DNA from 3 places in the Streptomyces sp. NPDC028419 genome. Region 1 is predicted to be linked to each of the others. Evidence: predicted binding sites of a transcription regulator. Region 1 holds the regulator's gene; each other region holds the start of a gene.
The links. The regulator HrcA, encoded in region 1, represses chaperone genes, less so after heat shock. The targets are predictions, from matches to a motif close to TTNGCACTCNGNNNNNCNGAGTGCNAA.
Positions count from the first base shown of each region.

Region 2: the regulator HrcA is predicted to act here: its motif matches at 4,694-4,720, upstream of groES (co-chaperone GroES).
Region 3: the regulator HrcA is predicted to act here: its motif matches at 2,205-2,231, upstream of groL (chaperonin GroEL).

Region 1 covers NZ_JBVHUE010000031.1:23,930-30,260, forward strand. Annotated here, with positions in the region: gene dnaJ (molecular chaperone DnaJ) at 34-1,170, opposite strand; gene hrcA (heat-inducible transcriptional repressor HrcA) at 1,171-2,187, opposite strand; gene ACZ4UB_RS30050 (MBL fold metallo-hydrolase) at 2,381-3,106, shown strand; gene ACZ4UB_RS30055 (DUF3097 domain-containing protein) at 3,135-3,935, shown strand; gene hemW (radical SAM family heme chaperone HemW) at 4,292-5,524, opposite strand; gene ACZ4UB_RS30065 (AMP-dependent synthetase/ligase) at 5,614-6,331, opposite strand, start outside.
Region 2 covers NZ_JBVHUE010000023.1:6,457-12,787, forward strand. Annotated here, with positions in the region: gene ACZ4UB_RS25145 (LysR family transcriptional regulator) at 1-11, opposite strand, end outside; gene ACZ4UB_RS25150 (MOSC domain-containing protein) at 91-780, shown strand; gene ACZ4UB_RS25155 (SDR family NAD(P)-dependent oxidoreductase) at 851-1,624, shown strand; gene ACZ4UB_RS25160 (ester cyclase) at 1,700-2,389, shown strand; gene groL (chaperonin GroEL) at 2,478-4,103, opposite strand; gene groES (co-chaperone GroES) at 4,237-4,545, opposite strand; gene ACZ4UB_RS25175 (response regulator transcription factor) at 4,768-5,460, shown strand; gene ACZ4UB_RS25180 (sensor histidine kinase) at 5,453-6,331, shown strand, end outside.
Region 3 covers NZ_JBVHUE010000028.1:113,558-119,888, reverse strand. Annotated here, with positions in the region: gene ACZ4UB_RS28705 (helix-turn-helix domain-containing protein) at 1-322, shown strand, start outside; gene groL (chaperonin GroEL) at 417-2,039, opposite strand; gene ACZ4UB_RS28695 (cold-shock protein) at 2,405-2,611, opposite strand; gene ACZ4UB_RS28690 (MoaD/ThiS family protein) at 3,006-3,281, opposite strand; gene thrC (threonine synthase) at 3,314-4,600, opposite strand; SAM riboswitch class I at 4,618-4,767, opposite strand; gene ACZ4UB_RS28680 (glucosyl-3-phosphoglycerate synthase) at 4,960-5,910, shown strand; gene ACZ4UB_RS28675 (alpha,alpha-trehalose-phosphate synthase (UDP-forming)) at 5,957-6,331, shown strand, end outside.

The DNA.
Region 1 (6,331 bases):
CCCCCCCCCCCCCCCCCCCCCCCACCGCAGCGATCAACGCCCGTTGAAGGCGTCCTTCAGCCTGCTGAAGAGGCCCTGCTGGCCGGGCTGGAACTGCCCGGTGGGCCGCTCCTCGCCGCGCAGCTTCGCCAGCTGGCGCAGCAGTTCCTCCTGCTGCGCGTCCAGCTTGTTCGGGGTCATGACCTCGACGTGGACGATCAGGTCGCCCCGGCCGCCGCCGCGCAGGTGCGTGACGCCGCGGCCGTGCAGCGGGATGGACTGGCCCGACTGGGTGCCGGGGCGGACGTCCACCTCTTCGAGGCCGTCCAGGGTCTCCAGCGGGCACTTCGTCCCCAGGGCGGCCGCCGTCATCGGGATCGTGACCGTGCAGTGCAGGTCGTCCCCGCGGCGCTGGAAGGTCGAGTGCGGCAGCTCGTGGATCTCGACGTAGAGGTCGCCGGCGGGGCCGCCGCCGGGGCCGACCTCGCCCTCGCCCGCGAGCTGGATGCGGGTGCCGTTCTCGACACCGGCCGGGATCTTGACCGTGAGGGTGCGGCGGGAACGGACCCGACCGTCGCCCGCGCACTCGGGGCACGGGGTCGGGACCACGGTGCCGAAGCCCTGGCACTGCGGGCAGGGCCGCGAGGTCATGACCTGGCCCAGGAAGGACCGGGTGACCTGCGAGACCTCGCCGCGGCCGCGGCACATGTCACACGTCTGCGCCGAGGTGCCGGGTGCGGCGCCCTCACCGGAGCAGGTGGTGCAGACGACGGCCGTGTCGACCTGGATGTCCTTGGTCGTCCCGAAGGCCGCCTCGTCCAGTTCCAGGTCGAGGCGGATCATGGCGTCCTGGCCCCGGCGGGTCCGCGAGCGCGGTCCGCGCTGCGAGGCCTGCCCGAAGAAGGCGTCCATGATGTCCGAGAAGTTGCCGAAGCCGCCGGCTCCGAACCCGCCCGCTCCGCCGCCGCCCGAGGAGGACAGCGGGTCGCCGCCGAGGTCGTAGACCTGCTTCTTCTGCGGGTCCGACAGCACCTCGTAGGCCGCGTTGATCTCCTTGAAGCGCTCCTGCGTCTTCGGGTCCGGATTCACGTCCGGGTGGAGTTCACGCGCGAGGCGCCGGAAGGCCTTCTTGATCTCGTCCTGGGAAGCGTCGCGGCGCACGCCGAGTACGGCGTAGTAGTCCGTGGCCACTTACGACTCCGCCAGGATCTGTCCGACGTAACGTGCCACTGCGCGTACCGCTCCCATCGTTCCGGGGTAGTCCATGCGGGTCGGTCCGACCACGCCGAGTTTGGCGACTGCTTCGCCGCCCGAACCGTAACCGACCGAGACGACCGACGTGGAGTTCAGCCCCTCGTAGGCGTTCTCGTGCCCGATCCGTACGGCCATTCCCGACTCACTGGCCTCGCCCAGCAGCTTGAGGAGCACGACCTGCTCCTCCAGCGCTTCGAGCACCGGCCTGATCGTCAGGGGAAAATCGTGTCCGAAGCGGGTGAGATTGGCGGTGCCGCCGATCATCAGCCGTTCTTCGGCGTCCTCCACGAGGCATTCGAGGAGCGTCGCGAGGACGGTGGACACCGTCGCCCGGTCGTCGCTCTCGAAGGACTCCGGGAGGTCCTGCACCAGCGGCGGCACGTCGGTGAACCGACGGCCGACGACCCGGCTGTTGAGCCGCGCCCGCAAGTCCGCCAGGGAGGTCTCCCCGAAGGGCGTCTGGCAGTCGATGAGCCGCTGCTCGACCCGACCGGTGTCCGTGATCAGTACGAGCATCAGGCGGGCCGGGGCCAGCAGGAGCAGCTCGACGTGGCGGACGGTGGAGCGGGTCAGGCTGGGGTACTGGACGACGGCGACCTGCCGGGTGAGCTGCGCCAGCAGCCGCACCGTGCGACCGACGACGTCGTCGAGGTCCACGGCGCCGTCGAGGAAGTTCTGGATGGCCCTGCGCTCGGGCGTCGACAGCGGCTTGACGCCCGCCAGCCTGTCGACGAAGAGGCGGTAGCCCTTGTCCGTGGGGATGCGCCCCGCGCTGGTGTGGGGTTGGGCGATGTAGCCCTCTTCCTCCAGCACGGCCATGTCGTTGCGCACGGTGGCGGGCGAGACGCCGAGCCGGTGCCGCTCGGTGAGCGCCTTGGAGCCGACCGGCTCCTCCGTCCCGACGTAGTCCTGGACGATGGCGCGGAGCACTTCGAGTCTGCGTTCGCTGAGCATCGCGCACACCTCCGTCTGTGATGCCTGTTCGTGTGGAGCCTGTCCACCGGCCGTCATGGCGGGTGCCGCTGGCACTCGCGGTCGGTGAGTGCCAGAGATCCCCCGGTCAGTGTACGGCGGGTACGTACGGCGTTAGCAAGGGCGGCCCGTCAAGGTACCGCGCGGGGGGCGACCGCTCGACTAGCGTCGCCGCATGGACGTGAGTTGGGAAGACGCGGGTTGGGAACGGCTGACCGAACGGTCCGGCCGGCTGCGACTGCCGGTGTGGGACTGCACCGCGGGGCTGGTGGTGGGCGATGACGCGGTCCTGCTGATCGACCCCGGATCCTCCCTTCCGGAGGGGGCGGGGCTGCGGGCGGCGGCGGAGCGGATGACGGGCCGCCGGGTGACGCATATCGCATTCACGCACGGCCATTTCGATCACGTTCTGGGTGCGGCGGCCTTTCCGGAGGCCGAGGTGTACGGCGCGGTGGGCCTCGACGCGCTGCTGGCCACCGGCCGTGACGGGCTGCGCGAGGACGCCGTGCGGCACGGGCTGGCGCGGGCGGAGGCGGTCCGGGCGACCGAGTCGCTGGTCGTCCCGGGGCACCTGGTGTCGGGCGAGTGGACCCTGGAGCTGGGCGGGGTGCAGGTGCTGCTGGCCAATGTGGGGCCCGGGCACACCGGGCACGACCTCGCGGTGTTCGTGCCGGGCGACCGGGAGGTGGTCTTCTGCGGGGACCTGGTCGAGGAGTCCGGGGAGCCGCAGGCGGGCCCGGACGCGGTGCCCGCGCGGTGGCCCGCCGCCGTGGACCGGCTGCTGTCGCTGGGCGGCGACGACGCGCTGTACGTGCCCGGTCACGGAGCGGTGGTCGACGCGGCCTTCGTGCGTGCGCAACGCGACACACTGGCCCTGCGGTACGGCGTGTCGCGTGCGTGAGGCCGACGGGCCTCCTAGCGTCGGCCGGATGCGTGAGTACTCGCCCGACCTGACCCCCGCGTGGAAGCGCCCCCGCCCCGTCCCCGAGGTCCCCGCGGACCTCGACGTGGTGGTCGAGGAGGCCGGTACGGGCTTCTGCGGGGCCGTCGTCGGCTGCGAGGCGGGCACGGTGACCCTGGAGGACCGCTTCGGCAAGCGGCGGGTGTTCCCGATGGAGGCGCGCGGCTTCCTGCTGGACGGGGCCGTGGTGACCCTGGTGCGCCCCTCCAGGGCCCCGGCGGCCCCCGCGCGCACGGCCTCGGGCTCGATCGCCGTCCCGGGCGCACGGGCGCGGGTGGCGCGGGCGGGCCGGATCTACGTGGAGGGCCGCCACGACGCCGAACTGGTCGAGCGGGTCTGGGGCGACGACCTGCGCATCGAGGGCGTGGTGGTGGAGTACCTGGAGGGCATCGACGACCTCGCGGCGATCGTGGCGGACTTCGCCCCGGGGCCGGACGCGCGCCTGGGCGTGCTGGTGGACCACCTGGTGGCCGGCTCGAAGGAGTCCCGCATCGCCGCCGCGGTGACCTCGCCGGACGTCCTGGTCGCGGGCCACCCGTACGTCGACGTCTGGCAGGCGGTGAAGCCGTCCGCCCTCGGCATCCCGGCCTGGCCGGTGGTCCCCCGGGGCCAGGACTGGAAGACGGGCGTCTGCCGCGCGCTGGGCTGGCCGCCGAACACGGGCGCCGCCTGGCAGCACATCCTGTCCCGCGTCCACTCCTACCAGGACCTGGAACCAGAACTCCTGGGCCGCGTAGAAGAACTAATCGACTTCGTCACAGCCCCCTAACCCCCCTGCCCCCGGCGGGCCCTCAATCGCCGGGCAGGCTGAATGGGCCCAGGCTGCACCACACCCAGCCCCGCCATCGCTACCGGCGGGCCCTCAATCGCCGGGCAGGCTGAATGGGCCCAGGCTGCACCACATCCAGCCCCGCCGGCGTTTGAGGCGCACCACATCCAGCCCCACCGGCGCTCCAGGCACCCACAACCCCCGCCGTCGCCTCCGGCGGGCCCTCAAACGCCGGGCGGGCTGAATGGGCCCAGGCGGCACCACATCCAGCCCCGCCGGCGTTTGAGGCGCCCCCGGAGGGTTTGCCAGGCGGCGGCAGCGCCCCGGCGCGGCGCCGGAGCCGGCCCGGGCCGGGGTCAGTCGACCAGGTCGCGGACCACCGCGTCCGCCAGCAGCCGCCCCCGCAGGGTCAGCACCGCACGCCCCACCCCGTAGGGCCCGGCCTCCAACAGCCCGTCGGACAGCGCCCGCCCGGCCGCCGCGAGCCCGGCCGGAGCCAGCAGGGACAGCGGGCACCCCTCCCGCAGCCGCAGCTCCAGCAGGATCCGCTCGACCCGCCGATCCTCCGCGGACAGCAGCTCGCGCCCGGCCCCGGGCGACCTCCCGCCCGCCAGCGCCGCGGCATACGCACCGGGGTGCTTCACGTTCCACCACCGCACCCCGCCGACGTGCGAGTGCGCACCCGGCCCCGCGCCCCACCAGTCCGCCCCGCGCCAGTACAGCTCGTTGTGCAGGCAGCGCCCGGCCTCGGTCGTGGCCCAGTTGGAGACCTCGTACCAGTGGTAGCCGGCCTCCGCCATGACGGAGTCCGCGATCAGGTAGCGGTCGGCGTGCACGTCGTCGTCGGTCATCGGGACCTCGCCCCGGCGGATCCGGCGGGCCAGCTGCGTGCCCTCCTCGACGATCAGCGCGTAGGCGCTGATGTGGTCCGGCCCGGCGCCCAGCGCGGCGTCCAGCGTGGCCCGCCAGTCGTCGTCCGATTCCCCGGGGGTGCCGTAGATCAGGTCGAGGTTGACGTGCTCGAAGCCGGCCGCCCGCGCCTCCGCGACGCACGCCTCGGGGCGGCCGGGGGTGTGCGTGCGGTCCAGGACCTTCAGGACGTGCTGCTTGGCGCTCTGCATGCCGAAGGAGACGCGGTTGAAGCCGCCGGCCCGCAGCTCGGCGAGGTACGCGGAGTCGACCGAATCCGGGTTCGCCTCGGTGGTGATCTCGGCGTCCTCGGCCAGGCCGAACTCGTCCCGGATCGCCGCGAGCATCCGGACCAGGTCCGCGGCGGGCAGGAGCGTGGGCGTACCGCCGCCGACGAAGACCGTGCGGACGGACCGCGGGTCGTCGCCGAGCACCTTGCGGGCGAGGCGCACCTCGTCGATGAGGGTGTCGGCGTAGTTCTCGCGGGAGGCCAGCACGCCGCCGGTGCCGCGCAGCTCGGTGGCGGTGTAGGTGTTGAAGTCGCAGTAGCCGCAGCGCGTGGCGCAGTACGGGACGTGCAGGTAGAACCCGAGCGGCCGGTCCGCCGCACCCGCCAGGGCGTGCGACGGCAGCGAGCCGTCTTCGGGCATGGGTTCCCCGTCGGGGAGGGCGGAAGGCATGCCCCCATTGTCCCGCACGCCGACCCCTGCCGGGCGCGGCGTGCGGGCGCCCGGCCCCGGGGGCCGGCGGCGGTGGGTTCCGGTCGGGGTCAGGCCTCGTTCGAGCCCGCGTACATCTCGTCGATGAGCGCCTTGAACTCGCGCTCGACGACCGGCCGCTTCAGCTTGAGGCTGGGCGTGAGGTCGCCGTGCTCGACGTCGAGGTCGCGCGGGAGCAGTCGGAAGGTCTTGACCGTCTGCCAGCGCTGGAGGCCCTCGTTCAGGGTCTGTACGTACGTCTCGACCAGGCGCTTGGTCTCGGCCGCGGCCACGACCTCGCCGTACGTCTTGCCCTCCAGCCCGTTCTCGGCGGCCCAGCCCAGGATGGCGGGGCCGTCGAGGGCGATGAGCGCGGAGCAGAAGTTCCGGTCGGCGCCGTGGACGACGATGTTGGAGACGTAGGGGCAGATCGCCTTGAAGCGGCCCTCCACCTCGGCGGGGGCGACGTACTTCCCGCCCGAGGTCTTGATCAGGTCCTTCTTGCGGTCGGTGATGCGCAGGTAGCCGTCGGGGGACAGCTCGCCGATGTCGCCGGTGTGCAGCCAGCCGTCCGCTTCGAGCACCTCGGCGGTCTTGTCGGGCTGGTTGTGGTAGCCCTCCATGATGCCGGGGCCGCGGAGCAGGATCTCGCCGTCGTCGGCGATGCGGACCTCGGTGCCGGGGAGCGGCTTGCCGACGGTGCCGGTGCGGTAGGCCTCGCCGGGGTTGACGAAGCTGGCCGCGCTGGACTCCGTCAGGCCGTAGCCCTCCAGGATGTTGATGCCGGCG
Region 2 (6,331 bases), on a different contig from region 1:
GCCTCGATCACCCTCCGAGCATAAGCCTTGCTTTGGAGCCGCCGCCAATAATCATGGACGGCTTTGAGGGTGCTCGGTTAGCGTGCCCCCATGGAGCTGATATCCCTCAATGTGGGCCGCGCGGCGGTCGTCGACTACACCGACGCCGAGGGCGGCCTGACCGGCAGCGACAAGCGGCCGGTGGCCGGGCCGCTGCGCGTCTTCGCGCCCGGCCCCAAGGGCACCGGCGCCAGCGGGGTCGAGGGCGACGCCGTCTGCGACCTGCGCCACCACGGCGGCGAGCACCAGGCGGTCTACGCGTACGCGCGCGAGGACCTGGACTGGTGGGAGGGCGAGTTGGGCCGGACGCTGCCCGGCGGGATCTTCGGCGAGAACTTCACCACCGCGGGGCTCGACGTCACCGGTGCGCGGGTGGGCGAGCGGTGGCGGGTCGGCGCGGACCTGGTCCTCGAAGTGGCCTCCGCCCGGATCCCGTGCCGGACCTTCCAGGGGTTCCTGGAGGAGGAGAGCTGGGTCAAGCGCTTCACCCGGGAGGTCCGCCCGGGCGCGTACCTGCGGGTGATCGAGGAGGGCTCGGTCTCCCCGGGCGACCCGATCGAGGTCGTCCACCGGCCGGACCACGAGGTGAGCGTCGGCTTCTGGTTCCGCGCCTTCACCACCGAGCGCGCGCTGCTCCCGCGGGCGCTGGCGGCGGGTGACGCGCTGGAGCCCAAGGCGCGGGACGCGATCCGCGCGTACGTGGCGAAGTACGGCACCGGGGCCGGCGGCGCGCGGGTCTGACGGGCCCCACGGCCGGCGCCGGCGCCGGGCACCCGGTGGACATTCGCGGTCGCGGCGCTAGGTTGCGCCTATGACGACTGCGTTGATCACAGGATCCACGGCGGGCATCGGCGCCGCCTTCGCCCGCAAGCTCGCCGCCCAGGGGCACAACCTGGTGTTGGTGGCGCGCGACACCAAGCGACTCGGCGAGCAGGCGACCGAGCTGCACGACCGGCACGGCATCGAGGCCGAGGTGCTGAGCGCCGACCTCTCCACGGAGGAGGGCATCACGGCGGTCGAGCAGCGCTTGGCCGACCTCAAGCACCCGGTGGACCTGCTGGTCAACAACGCGGGCTTCGGCAACAAGGGCCGGTACCTGGAGGTACCGATGGCCGACGAGCTGACCATGATCAAGGTGCACATCGAGGCCGTCCTGCGGCTGACCTCGGCGGCGACCGCGTCGATGCGCACGCGCGGCCGCGGCGGCGTGGTCAACGTGGCCTCGGTGGCCGCCTTCCTGCCGCGCGGGACGTACGGGGCGAGCAAGGCCTGGGTCGTGCAGTTCACCCAGGGCGCGGCGAAGGACCTGGCGGACTCCGGGGTCCGGCTGATGGCCCTGTGCCCGGGCTTCGTCCGTACGGAATTCCACGAGCGGGCCGGGATGGGCACCGACAACATCCCCAACTGGATGTGGCTGGACGCGGACAAACTGGTCGCCGAAGCGCTGGCCGACCTGGCGCGCGGGCGGACGGTGTCGATCCCGGACCCCCGCTACAAGGCGCTGATGAGCGTGGTGAAGCTGGCCCCGCGCGGGCTCCTGGGTGGGGTGTCCTCGCGTACGGGCCGCAAGTACGGCCCCCAGTGACTGGCGGGTAAACCACCCAATTAGCGCAATCCTCCTTAAACTGGACGTGTCCCGTTCCCGCTGGGAGGCGACGCGATGACATTCGTACAGGTAATCGATTACGAGACGAAGCGGTTCGACGAGATGAACGCACTCATCGACCGCTACGCGGAACAGACCGCCGGCAGGCGCACGGTCACCCACACCCTGATCGGCAGGGACCGCGACTCGGGCACCCACTACGTGGACCTGGTCGAATTCCCCTCCTACGAGGAGGCCATGAGGAACTCTCAACTCCCGGAGACGGACCGGATGTTCCAGGAGATGGTGGCCCTCTGCGACGGCATGCCCAAGTTCATGAACCTCGACGTGGTGCGCGACGAGTACCTCAACAAGCTCGTCGCGAACCGGATCTTCGAGGACGTCGCCGTCAAGGGCGACTTCGACGTCATCGACGAGTGCGTGGCGGTCGGCTTCATCAGTCACGACATGATGGACACCGAGGGCCTGGGCAACGGCCGGGACGGCATGCGCCGCACGATCGGCATGTGGCGCGACGCCTTCGACTTCACCTTCGACAGGACGCGCCAGATCGCCGAGGGGGACTGCGTCACCACCCTGTGGGACTGGCGCGGCACCCACCGCGGCGAGTTCATGGGGATCGCACCGACCGGCAAGGACGTCACGATGTCGGGTTGTACGACGATCCGGCTCGAGAACGGTCAGATCGCGGAGGACTGGTGGTACTACGACGCACCGGGACTGATGCGCCAGCTGGGCATGTGAGACGGAGAAAGCCCCGTTCCGACGGAACGGGGCTTTCCCATGTGCCCGTGGGCGGGCGCGCCGGCGGACCGGCGCGCTACCGACCAGGTCAGTGGCTGTGGCCGTGGCCGCCGTGACCGGCGTCGCCCTCGTCCTCGGCCGGCTTCTCGACGACCAGGGTCTCGGTCGTGAGCAGCAGGGAGGCGATGGAGGCGGCGTTCTCCAGGGCGGAGCGGGTGACCTTGACCGGGTCGATGACGCCGGCCTTGACCAGGTCGCCGTACTCGCCGGTGGCGGCGTTGAAGCCCTGGCCCTTGTCGAGCTCGGCGACCTTCGCGGTGATGACGTAGCCCTCGAGGCCCGCGTTCTCCGCGATCCAGCGCAGCGGCTCGACGGCGGCGCGGCGGACGACCGCGACACCGGTGGCCTCGTCGCCGGTCAGGCCGAGGTTGCCCTCCAGGACCTTGACGGCGTGGACGAGCGCGGAGCCACCGCCGGAGACGATGCCCTCCTCGACCGCGGCGCGGGTCGCCGAGATGGCGTCCTCGAGGCGGTGCTTCTTCTCCTTGAGCTCCACCTCGGTGGCGGCGCCGACCTTGATGACGCAGACGCCACCGGCGAGCTTCGCCAGGCGCTCCTGCAGCTTCTCGCGGTCCCAGTCCGAGTCCGTGGACTCGATCTCGGCCTTGATCTGGTTGACGCGGCCCAGGACGTCGTCGTGGCTGCCGCCACCGTCGACGATGACCGTGTCGTCCTTGGTGATCGTGACGCGGCGGGCGGAGCCCAGCACGTCCAGACCGGCCTGGTCGAGCTTGAGGCCGACCTCTTCGGCGATGACGGTGGCGCCGGTGAGGGCGGCCATGTCCTGGAGCATCGCCTTGCGGCGGTCACCGAAGCCGGGGGCCTTGACGGCCACGGCGTTGAAGGTGCCACGGATCTTGTTGACGACGAGGGTGGAGAGCGCCTCGCCCTCGACGTCCTCGGCGATGATCAGCAGCGGCTTGGAGGCGCCCGCCTGGATGACCTTCTCCAGCAGCGGCAGCAGGTCCTGGATGGACGAGATCTTGCCCTGGTTGATCAGGATGTAGGGGTCCTCGAGGACGGCCTCCATACGCTCCTGGTCGGACACCATGTACGGGGAGAGGTAGCCCTTGTCGAAGGCCATGCCCTCGGTGAACTCCAGCTCCAGGCCGAAGGTGTTGGACTCCTCGACGGTGATGACACCGTCCTTGCCGACCTTGTCCATCGCCTCGGCGATGAGCTCGCCGACCTGGGCGTCCTGCGCGGAGAGCGCGGCCACGGCGGCGATGTCGGACTTGTCCTCGATCGGGCGGGCGGTCTCCAGCAGCTCGGCGGAGACGGCCTTGACCGCCGCGTCGATGCCCTTCTTCAGGGCGGCCGGGGAGGCGCCGGCGGCGACGTTGCGCAGACCCTCGCGGACCAGCGCCTGGGCCAGCACGGTGGCGGTGGTGGTGCCGTCACCCGCGATGTCGTTGGTCTTGGTCGCCACCTCCTTCACCAGCTGGGCGCCCAGGTTCTCGTACGGGTCGTCGAGCTCGACCTCACGCGCGATGGTGACACCGTCGTTGGTGATGGTGGGGGCGCCGAACTTCTTGTCGATGACGACGTTGCGGCCCTTGGGGCCGATCGTCACCTTGACCGTGTCGGCAAGCTTGTTGACGCCGCGCTCCAGAGCGCGACGGGCGTCCTCGTCAAACTTAAGAATCTTCGGCATGGGAGCGGTTCAGCCCTCTCGTTGCGATCCCCGGCCGCTCACCGCGACCGCCTTGAACGAACTACGCCCCTCGCCGCCCGGCATCAGCAGGGGTGACCAGGGGCGTAGCTCAAAGCAAAACTGGAGAAGTGACTTACTTCTCGACGATCGCGAGCACGTCGCGGGCCGAGAGGACGAGGTACTCCTCGCCGTTGTACTTCACTTCGGTGCCGCCGTACTTGCTGTACAGGACGACGTCGCCGACGGTGACGTCCAGCGGAAGACGCTGGCCGTCCTCGAAGCGACCCGGACCCACGGCGAGGACGACGCCCTCCTGGGGCTTCTCCTTCGCGGTGTCCGGGATGACCAGGCCGGAAGCCGTGGTCTGCTCGGCGTCGAGCGGCTGGACCACGATGCGGTCCTCAAGCGGCTTGATGGCAACCTTGGAGCTGGTGGTCGTCACGATCCGGTCTCCCCCTTCGGAGATCTCACGGGGTTAACTGTTTTTGGGGTGGCGACCAGGTGGTTCCGTCGTCGCGGGTGCCGGACCTGCCTGTCGCTGTGTTGGCACTCACCAGTGGCGAGTGCCAGGCCCGAGACTATTCCGGCGATTAGCACTCGGTCAAGCGGAGTGCCAATTTCTCGCGTCCGGTGTTGTCCCGGCCCGGTGTGTGACGCTTGGGACGTGCGCATTCTCGTGGTCGAAGACGAAGAGGGGCTGGCCGAGTCCCTGCGGCGCGGCCTGTCCGCCGAGGGCCACTGGGTCGAGGTCGCGCACGACGGCCACCGCGGCCTGGAGCTCGCGCTCAGCGGCGGCCCCTACGACGTGGTCCTGCTGGACCTGATGCTGCCCGGACTCAGCGGGTACGAGATCTGCACGCGGATGCGCGCCCACGGCGACGCCACCCCGGTGCTGATGCTCACCGCCAAGGACGGCGAGTACGACGAGGCCGAGGGCCTGGACTCCGGCGCCGACGACTACCTGACCAAGCCGTTCTCCTTCGTCGTCCTGGGCGCCCGCGTCCGGGCGCTGGCCCGGCGGGCCGGGGCGCCCGGGCGCTCCACCACCCTCCAGGCCGGCGACCTCTTCCTCGACCCCGAGGCCCGCCGCTGCCGCCGGGGCACCCAGGACATCGAGCTGACCGCCCGCGAGTTGGGCGTGCTGGCCTGCCTGATGGAGCACCCGGGACGGGCCGTGGCCAAGCAGGAGATCCTGGACGAGGTCTGGCGCTCCCCCGGCGGCTCCGCGGACATCGACCCGAACATCGTCGAGGTGTACGTCTCCTCGCTGCGCAAGAAGATCGACGCCCCCTTCGGGCGCCGCTCCATCCGCACCGTCCACGGCACCGGCTACCGGATGGCCCCCGACGGTGGTTAGCAGCGTCCGGGCCCGCGCGGCCCTCGCCGCCGCGCTCGCGATGACGGCCGTCCTGGCCGTGGGCGGGATCTGGCTCTACGGCCTGCTGCGCGCCAACCTCATGGACAACACCAACGGCCGCACCGAGCTGGCCGCCCGCAAGGTGGCGGCCCAGCTCGACACCCGGACCCTGCCCGCGGGGCGGCTGCCGGCCCCCGAGAGCGGGGTGGACCTGGTGCTCGTCCTCGACTCGGCGGGCGCGGTGACCGCCGCCAGCGGGGATCCGGGGCGACTGCCCGCCGAGCTGGCGGGGCTGCGCCCGGCCGCCGGGGCGGATTCGCGCGCGACCGTCCTGCCGCCGCCCGCCCCCGGGAGCGGTGAGCGGCGCGCGGTGGTCGTGGTCCGCTCCCCCGGGCCGGCCGGGGCCGGCGCGGCCGGGGCGCCGCACTACGTCTACGCGATGACCGTCCTCGGGGACGTGGACGGCGCCACCCGTTCCGTCGCCTACGGGATGCTGGGCGGCGCGCCCCCGCTGATCGCCTTCGCCGCCGCGCTCGCCTGGTGGGTGGCGGGGCTCGCGCTGCGCCCGGTCACCGCGATCGGCGACGCCCTGGCCTCGGTCACCGCGAGCGAGCTGGACCGGCGGGTGCCCGATCCGGGCGGGGCGGACGAGATCGCGCGCCTGGCCCGGACCGTGAACGACACCCTGGACCGGCTGGAGCGCTCGGACGCGCGCCAGCGCCAGTTCACCGCCGACGCCTCGCACGAGCTGCGCAATCCGCTGGCCGCCGTGCGGTCCCGGCTGGAGGTGGCGCTGGAGGAGCCCGACCGGAAGTCGGTCGCGGCCGCCCTGGCCGACACCGAGCGGCTCCAGCGGATCGCGGCCGACCTG
Region 3 (6,331 bases), on a different contig from region 1:
CTGGAAGCTGGCCCGTGAGCGGGAGGCCGCGCGGGAGTACGTCGAAGCGCCCGAGGTCGAGGCCGAGCGTGCGGAGATCCGCCTCGCGATGGCCTTCGCCAAGGCCGTGTACGACCGGCGCAAGGCGCTCGGGCTGTCCCAGACGCAACTCGCCGAGCGCGCCGGGCTCACCCAGGCGAAGATCTCCCGGGTCGAGGGTGCCGACGCCGTGCCCACGCTGCCGCTGCTCCGGCGGCTCGCCCGCGCCCTCGACGCCTCGCTGACCATCGACCTGGGCTGCGACCACGAAGCGGTCACCTTCGTGGCCCGCCCCGCCGCGTAGGAACGCGGGAACGCCCGAGGGCGGCACCCCCCGTGGGGAGTGCCGCCCTCGTTCGAAGAACAGCCGATCTGCTCGGGCCGGGGCCCGGGGCGGATCAGAAGTCCATGTCACCGCCCGGCATGCCGCCGCCCGCGGGGGCACCGGCCTTCTCGGGCTTGTCGGCGATGACGGCCTCGGTGGTGAGGAACAGCGCGGCGATCGACGCGGCGTTCTGCAGCGCGGAGCGCGTGACCTTCGCCGGGTCGATGATGCCCTCGGCGATCATGTCGACGTACTCGCCGGTCGCGGCGTTCAGGCCGTGGCCGATCGGCAGGTTGCGCACCTTCTCGACGACGACGCCACCCTCGAGACCACCGTTGACGGCGATCTGCTTGAGCGGGGCCTCCAGCGCGAGCTTGACGGCGTTGGCGCCGGTCGCCTCGTCGCCCGTGAGCTCGAGCTTCTCGAAGACCGCGGAGGCCTGGAGGAGCGCGACGCCGCCACCGGCGACGATGCCCTCTTCGACGGCCGCCTTGGCGTTGCGGACGGCGTCCTCGATGCGGTGCTTGCGCTCCTTGAGCTCAACCTCCGTCGCGGCGCCGGCCTTGATGACGGCCACGCCGCCGGCCAGCTTCGCGAGGCGCTCCTGGAGCTTCTCGCGGTCGTAGTCCGAGTCGGAGTTCTCGATCTCGGCGCGGATCTGGTTGACGCGACCCTGGACCTGGTCGCTGTCGCCGGAGCCGTCGACGATCGTGGTCTCGTCCTTGGTGATGACGACCTTGCGGGCGCGGCCGAGCAGGTCGAGGCCCGCGCTCTCGAGCTTGAGACCGACCTCCTCGGAGATGACCGTGCCGCCCGTGAGGATGGCGATGTCACCGAGCATGGCCTTGCGGCGGTCGCCGAAGCCCGGAGCCTTGACGGCGACGGACTTGAAGGTGCCGCGGATCTTGTTGACGACCAGGGTCGACAGGGCCTCGCCCTCGACGTCCTCGGCGATGATCAGCAGCGGCTTGCCGGACTGCATGACCTTCTCGAGGAGCGGCAGCAGGTCCTTGACCGAGCCGATCTTCGAGTTGACGATCAGGATGTACGGGTCGTCGAGGGACGACTCCATGCGCTCCATGTCGGTGGCGAAGTACGCCGAGATGTAGCCCTTGTCGAAGCGCATGCCCTCGGTGAGCTCGAGCTCCAGGCCGAAGGTCTGCGACTCCTCGACCGTGATGACGCCTTCCTTGCCGACCTTGTCCATCGCCTCGGCGATGAGCTCGCCGATCTGGGTGTCAGCGGCGGAGATGGAGGCCGTAGAAGCGATCTGCTCCTTGGTCTCGACATCCTTGGCCTGCGCCAGCAGGGCGGCGGAGACGGCCTCGACGGCCTTCTCGATACCGCGCTTGAGGGCCATCGGGTTCGCACCGGCGGCCACGTTGCGCAGGCCCTCGCGGACGAGCGCCTGGGCGAGCACGGTGGCGGTGGTCGTACCGTCGCCGGCGACGTCGTCCGTCTTCTTGGCGACTTCCTTGACCAGCTCGGCGCCGATCTTCTCGTACGGGTCCTCGAGCTCGATCTCCTTGGCGATGGAGACACCATCGTTGGTGATCGTGGGGGCGCCCCACTTCTTCTCAAGGACGACGTTGCGACCCTTGGGGCCAAGGGTGACCTTGACGGCGTCGGCGAGCTGGTTCATGCCTCGCTCGAGACCGCGCCGGGCCTCCTCGTTGAACGCAATGATCTTGGCCATCTGAAGTGGTCCTCCCGGACAGCGGTGGATTGCTCCCGGACCGCGCCCGCGCCCGCGACGGACGGCCTGTGGGTCCGGCGGTTCCTTCCCGCCGACCCCGTGGGCCTCACCGACCCGGTCCTCGTTTTGGTAGCACTCTCACCTGGAGAGTGCTAACGCCAATGATTAGCACTCGGCACCCCCGAGTGCAAGCGGCTTCGAGGAACACCCGGTGAACGCCCGGGCCCCGCACCCGTTCCCCCACGCGTTCCCGCACGGATCCGGCCCCGGTTCCCGCCCCGGTTTCCCGCACGCACGCGGGGCCCGCATCCATGTCTCAGGATGCGGGCCCCGCGTGTTCATGTGTCGGTGGTCGATCGCTCCGGCTAGCCGACTGCGAGCTTGACCATGTCCGCCTGCGGACCCTTCTGGCCCTGCGAGATCTCGAACTCGACCCGCTGACCCTCTTCAAGGGTGCGGTACCCGTCCATCTGGATGGCGCTGTAGTGGACGAACACATCCGCACCACCGTCGACCGCGATGAAGCCGTAGCCCTTCTCCGCGTTGAACCACTTGACGGTGCCCTGAGCCATGCCTAACTCCCCTATTACTGGCCCTTGCGCAGGACCGCACTTCGCGGACCCGGGTCAGAACTTGCGCCGGAACGCCTCGACCGGGGCTGAATGTATCCGCACCGCTGCTGTCTGCAACAGGTCATTCCCGCGAGAATTCTGGACATGCCATTACATTGAAATAGGGTGAAAATTAGGAATCTTCCGGGGCAACTCGGGCCGGACAAACCACGCCAAGGACCCATAGCGCGCACGCATGTTGACTCAATGTCAACCCTCCCGCGACCCGTTCATATGCGCCGGGCAAGAACAGCGGTGGGGACTTCCCCAACTCTACCGCGCCCAACCACGCAGAATTGCCCCCTCCGTTTCCTACCGGAGGGGGCAATTCAGGTTCTGCGGTCCGAGCGGAGGGTCAGCCGCCCGCGACGGCGGGGATGATCGAGACGCCCACGCCGTCGGGCGTCGGCGTCTGCAGCCCGCTCTCGAAGCGCACGTCGTCGTCGTTGACGTAGACGTTCACGAAGCGGCGCAGCTTGCCCTGGTCGTCGAGGACGCGGGCGGCGATGCCCGGGTGGCTCCGCTCCAGGGAGTCGATGACCTCGCTGAGGGTCGCGCCCTCGGCGGCGACCTCGGCCTGGCCGCCCGTGTAGGTGCGCAGGATGGTGGGGATGCGGACGTTGACGCTCATGGCGCTGCTGCCTTTCCGGGTTCGAGGGGTGATCAGGCCAGGCCGGCGGCGCGGAACGCGTCCAGGCTCGGGCGGATGGTGGCGGTCTGGCCGCTGTCGGCGGCCACCGCCTCCAGGGTCTTCAGGCCGTCACCGGTGTTCAGGATCACGGTCGTCAGCGCCGGGTCCAGCTGCCCGTTCTCGATGAGCTTCTTCGTCACGCCGACGGTCACGCCGCCCGCGGTCTCGGCGAAGATGCCCTCGGTCTGGGCCAGGATCTTGATGGCCTCGACGACCTGGGTGTCGTTGACGTCCTCGACGTAACCGCCGGTGCGGCGGGCGATGTCCAGGACGTACGGGCCGTCGGCCGGGTTGCCGATCGCGAGCGACTTGGCGATGGTGTCCGGCTTCTGCGGGCGGACCACGTCGTGACCGGCCTTGAAGGCGGTCGAGACGGGCGAGCAGCCCTCGGCCTGGGCGCCGAAGATCTTGTAGGGCTTGTCCTCGACCAGGCCGAGCTTGATCAGCTCCTGCAGACCCTTGTCGATCTTCGTCAGCTGCGAGCCGGACGCGATCGGGATGACGATCTGGTCGGGCAGCCGCCAGCCGAGCTGCTCGCAGATCTCGTACGCCAGGGTCTTGGAGCCCTCGCCGTAGTACGGGCGCAGGTTGACGTTGACGAAGCCCCAGCCCTCGCCGAGCGGGTCGCCGATCAGTTCCGAGCAGAAGCGGTTGACGTCGTCGTAGTTGCCCTCGATGCCGACCAGGTCACCGCCGTACACGCCGGCCATGACGACCTTGCCCTGCTCCAGGTCGTGCGGGATGAAGACGCAGGAGCGCAGTCCGGCGCGGGCGGCGGCGGCGCCGACGGCCCCGGCCAGGTTGCCCGTGGAGGAGCAGGAGAGCGTGGTGAAGCCGAAGGCGCGGGCGGCCTCGACGGCGATGGCGACGACGCGGTCCTTGAAGGAGTGCGTCGGGTTGCCGGAGTCGTCCTTGACGTAGAGCTTGCCGGTGACGCCCAGCTCCTTGGCCAGGTTCTCGGCGTCCACGAGCTTGGTGAAGCCCGGGTTCAGGTTCGGCTTCGAGGCCACGTCGGCGGGGACGGGCAGCAGCGGGGCGTAGCGCCAGATGTTGTTCGGGCCGGCTTCGATCGCGGCGCGCAGCGCCTCGGGGTCACCGGTCGGAAGCTCGTAGGCCACTTCGAGCGGGCCGAAACACTCGGCACAGGCGAAAATGGGACCCAGCTCGAAGCGGGTGGCGCATTCGCGGCAGGAAAGCCCGATGGCGGGTCCGAGATCGACGGTGGTCGCGGCAGAGGTGGCGACAGTCTGTACAGACATGACGGCGAGGCCCTTTCTCCTCATCTTCCCCGTGGCGCACTTCGCCACGAGACGGATTTGGCACCTTCCCTAGTCGGGGACCTCGCTGACTTTGCAAAATCGCGAGACCGACTGGAGGGTTGCCGGGGCTTCAACGGGCCGTATCCCTCTGCCCCTCTGGATGAGCGGTATGGCGCGAACGCGCCTTGGCGGCGCACTCGTGCGTTTGTACCGAAGGACCCCCGACATGCGATGGTCCTCCGCGTTGTTCAAGACTGTAACCGAAGGCATGGATGGTTGAGACAGCCGTCCGAACCGCGAGATGGATCACATTTCGGCCATATCGCTGGCCGGCCACGACTCGATAGGGAGTGCTGAAGGTGCTGGAAGAGGTGGAGCGCTGGCTGGGGGCCCGCTCCTGGTCCGCCACCGACCGACCGCTGGAGCAGCTCCTTTCGGCCAAGCGGGCATCGGGCATCACGGTCAGCGTCGTGTTGCCCGCGCTCAATGAGGAGGCGACGGTCGGCGCGATCGTCGAGGTCATCCGCCGCGACCTGATGGACGCCCTCCCCGTCCCCCTCGTCGACGAGCTCGTCGTCATCGACTCCGGCTCGGGCGACCGCACCTCGGAGGTCGCCGCGAAGGCCGGCGCCCGCGTGGTGCACCGCGACGAGATCCTGCCGCGGGTCCCGGCGCTGCCCGGCAAGGGCGAGGTGCTGTGGCGCTCGCTGCTGGTGACCAGCGGGGACGTCGTCTGCTTCGTCGACGCCGACCTGCGCGACTTCTCCGCCGCCTTCGTCTCCGGGATCGTCGGCCCGCTGCTGACCGAACCGGACGTGCAGTTCGTCAAGGCGATGTACGACCGCCCGCTGGGCGACGCGCCCGGCCAGGGCGGCCGGGTCACCGAGCTGGTGGCCCGCCCGCTGCTGAACCTGCACTGGCCGCAGCTGGCCGGATTCGTCCAGCCGCTGGGCGGCGAGTACGCGGTGCGCCGCTCGCTGCTGGAGCGGCTGCCCTTCCCCGTCGGCTACGGCGTGGAGCTCGGCCTGTTGGTGGACGCGCTGCACACGGCCGGTCTGGACGCGCTCGCGCAGGTGGACGTCGGCGTCCGGCTGCACCGCCACCAGGACGGGCGGGCGCTGGGCCGAATGGCCGCCGCGATCTACCGGACCGCGCAGCTGCGGCTCTCGCGCGGGCACCTCGTACGGCCCGAGCTGACCCAGTTCGAGCGCGGCCCGGACGGCTTCGAGCCGCACACCTACCCGGTGGACACGGTGGAGCGGCCGCCGATGCGGGGCGTCGAGGAGTACGCCCACCGACGCGTGGCATGACGGCACTCACAGTTTGAGCGCGGGCCCGCCGGGCTAGGTTGCCCGCATGGCCTTCTCGGTACTCGTCGCCGCCAACCGCGGTCCGCTCTCGTACGCCCTCGACACCGACGGGGGCCTCAGCGCCCGCCGCGGCGGGGGCGGTCTCGTCTCCGGCCTCTCCGCCGCCCTCGGCCGCCAACCGGACGCGCTGTGGATCTGCGCGGCGCTCTCGGAGGCGGACCGCGAGGCGGTCCGCCGCGGGGTCGCCGAGCCGGGCGTGCGGATGCTGGACATCGACCCCGAGGTGTACGACGGCGCCTACAACGCCATCGCCAATTCGGTGCTCTGGTTCACCCACCACCACCTGTACGACGTCCCGCGCGAGCCGGTCTTCGACGCGGCGTTCCACCGGGCCTGGGAGTCGTACGTCGCCTACAACCGG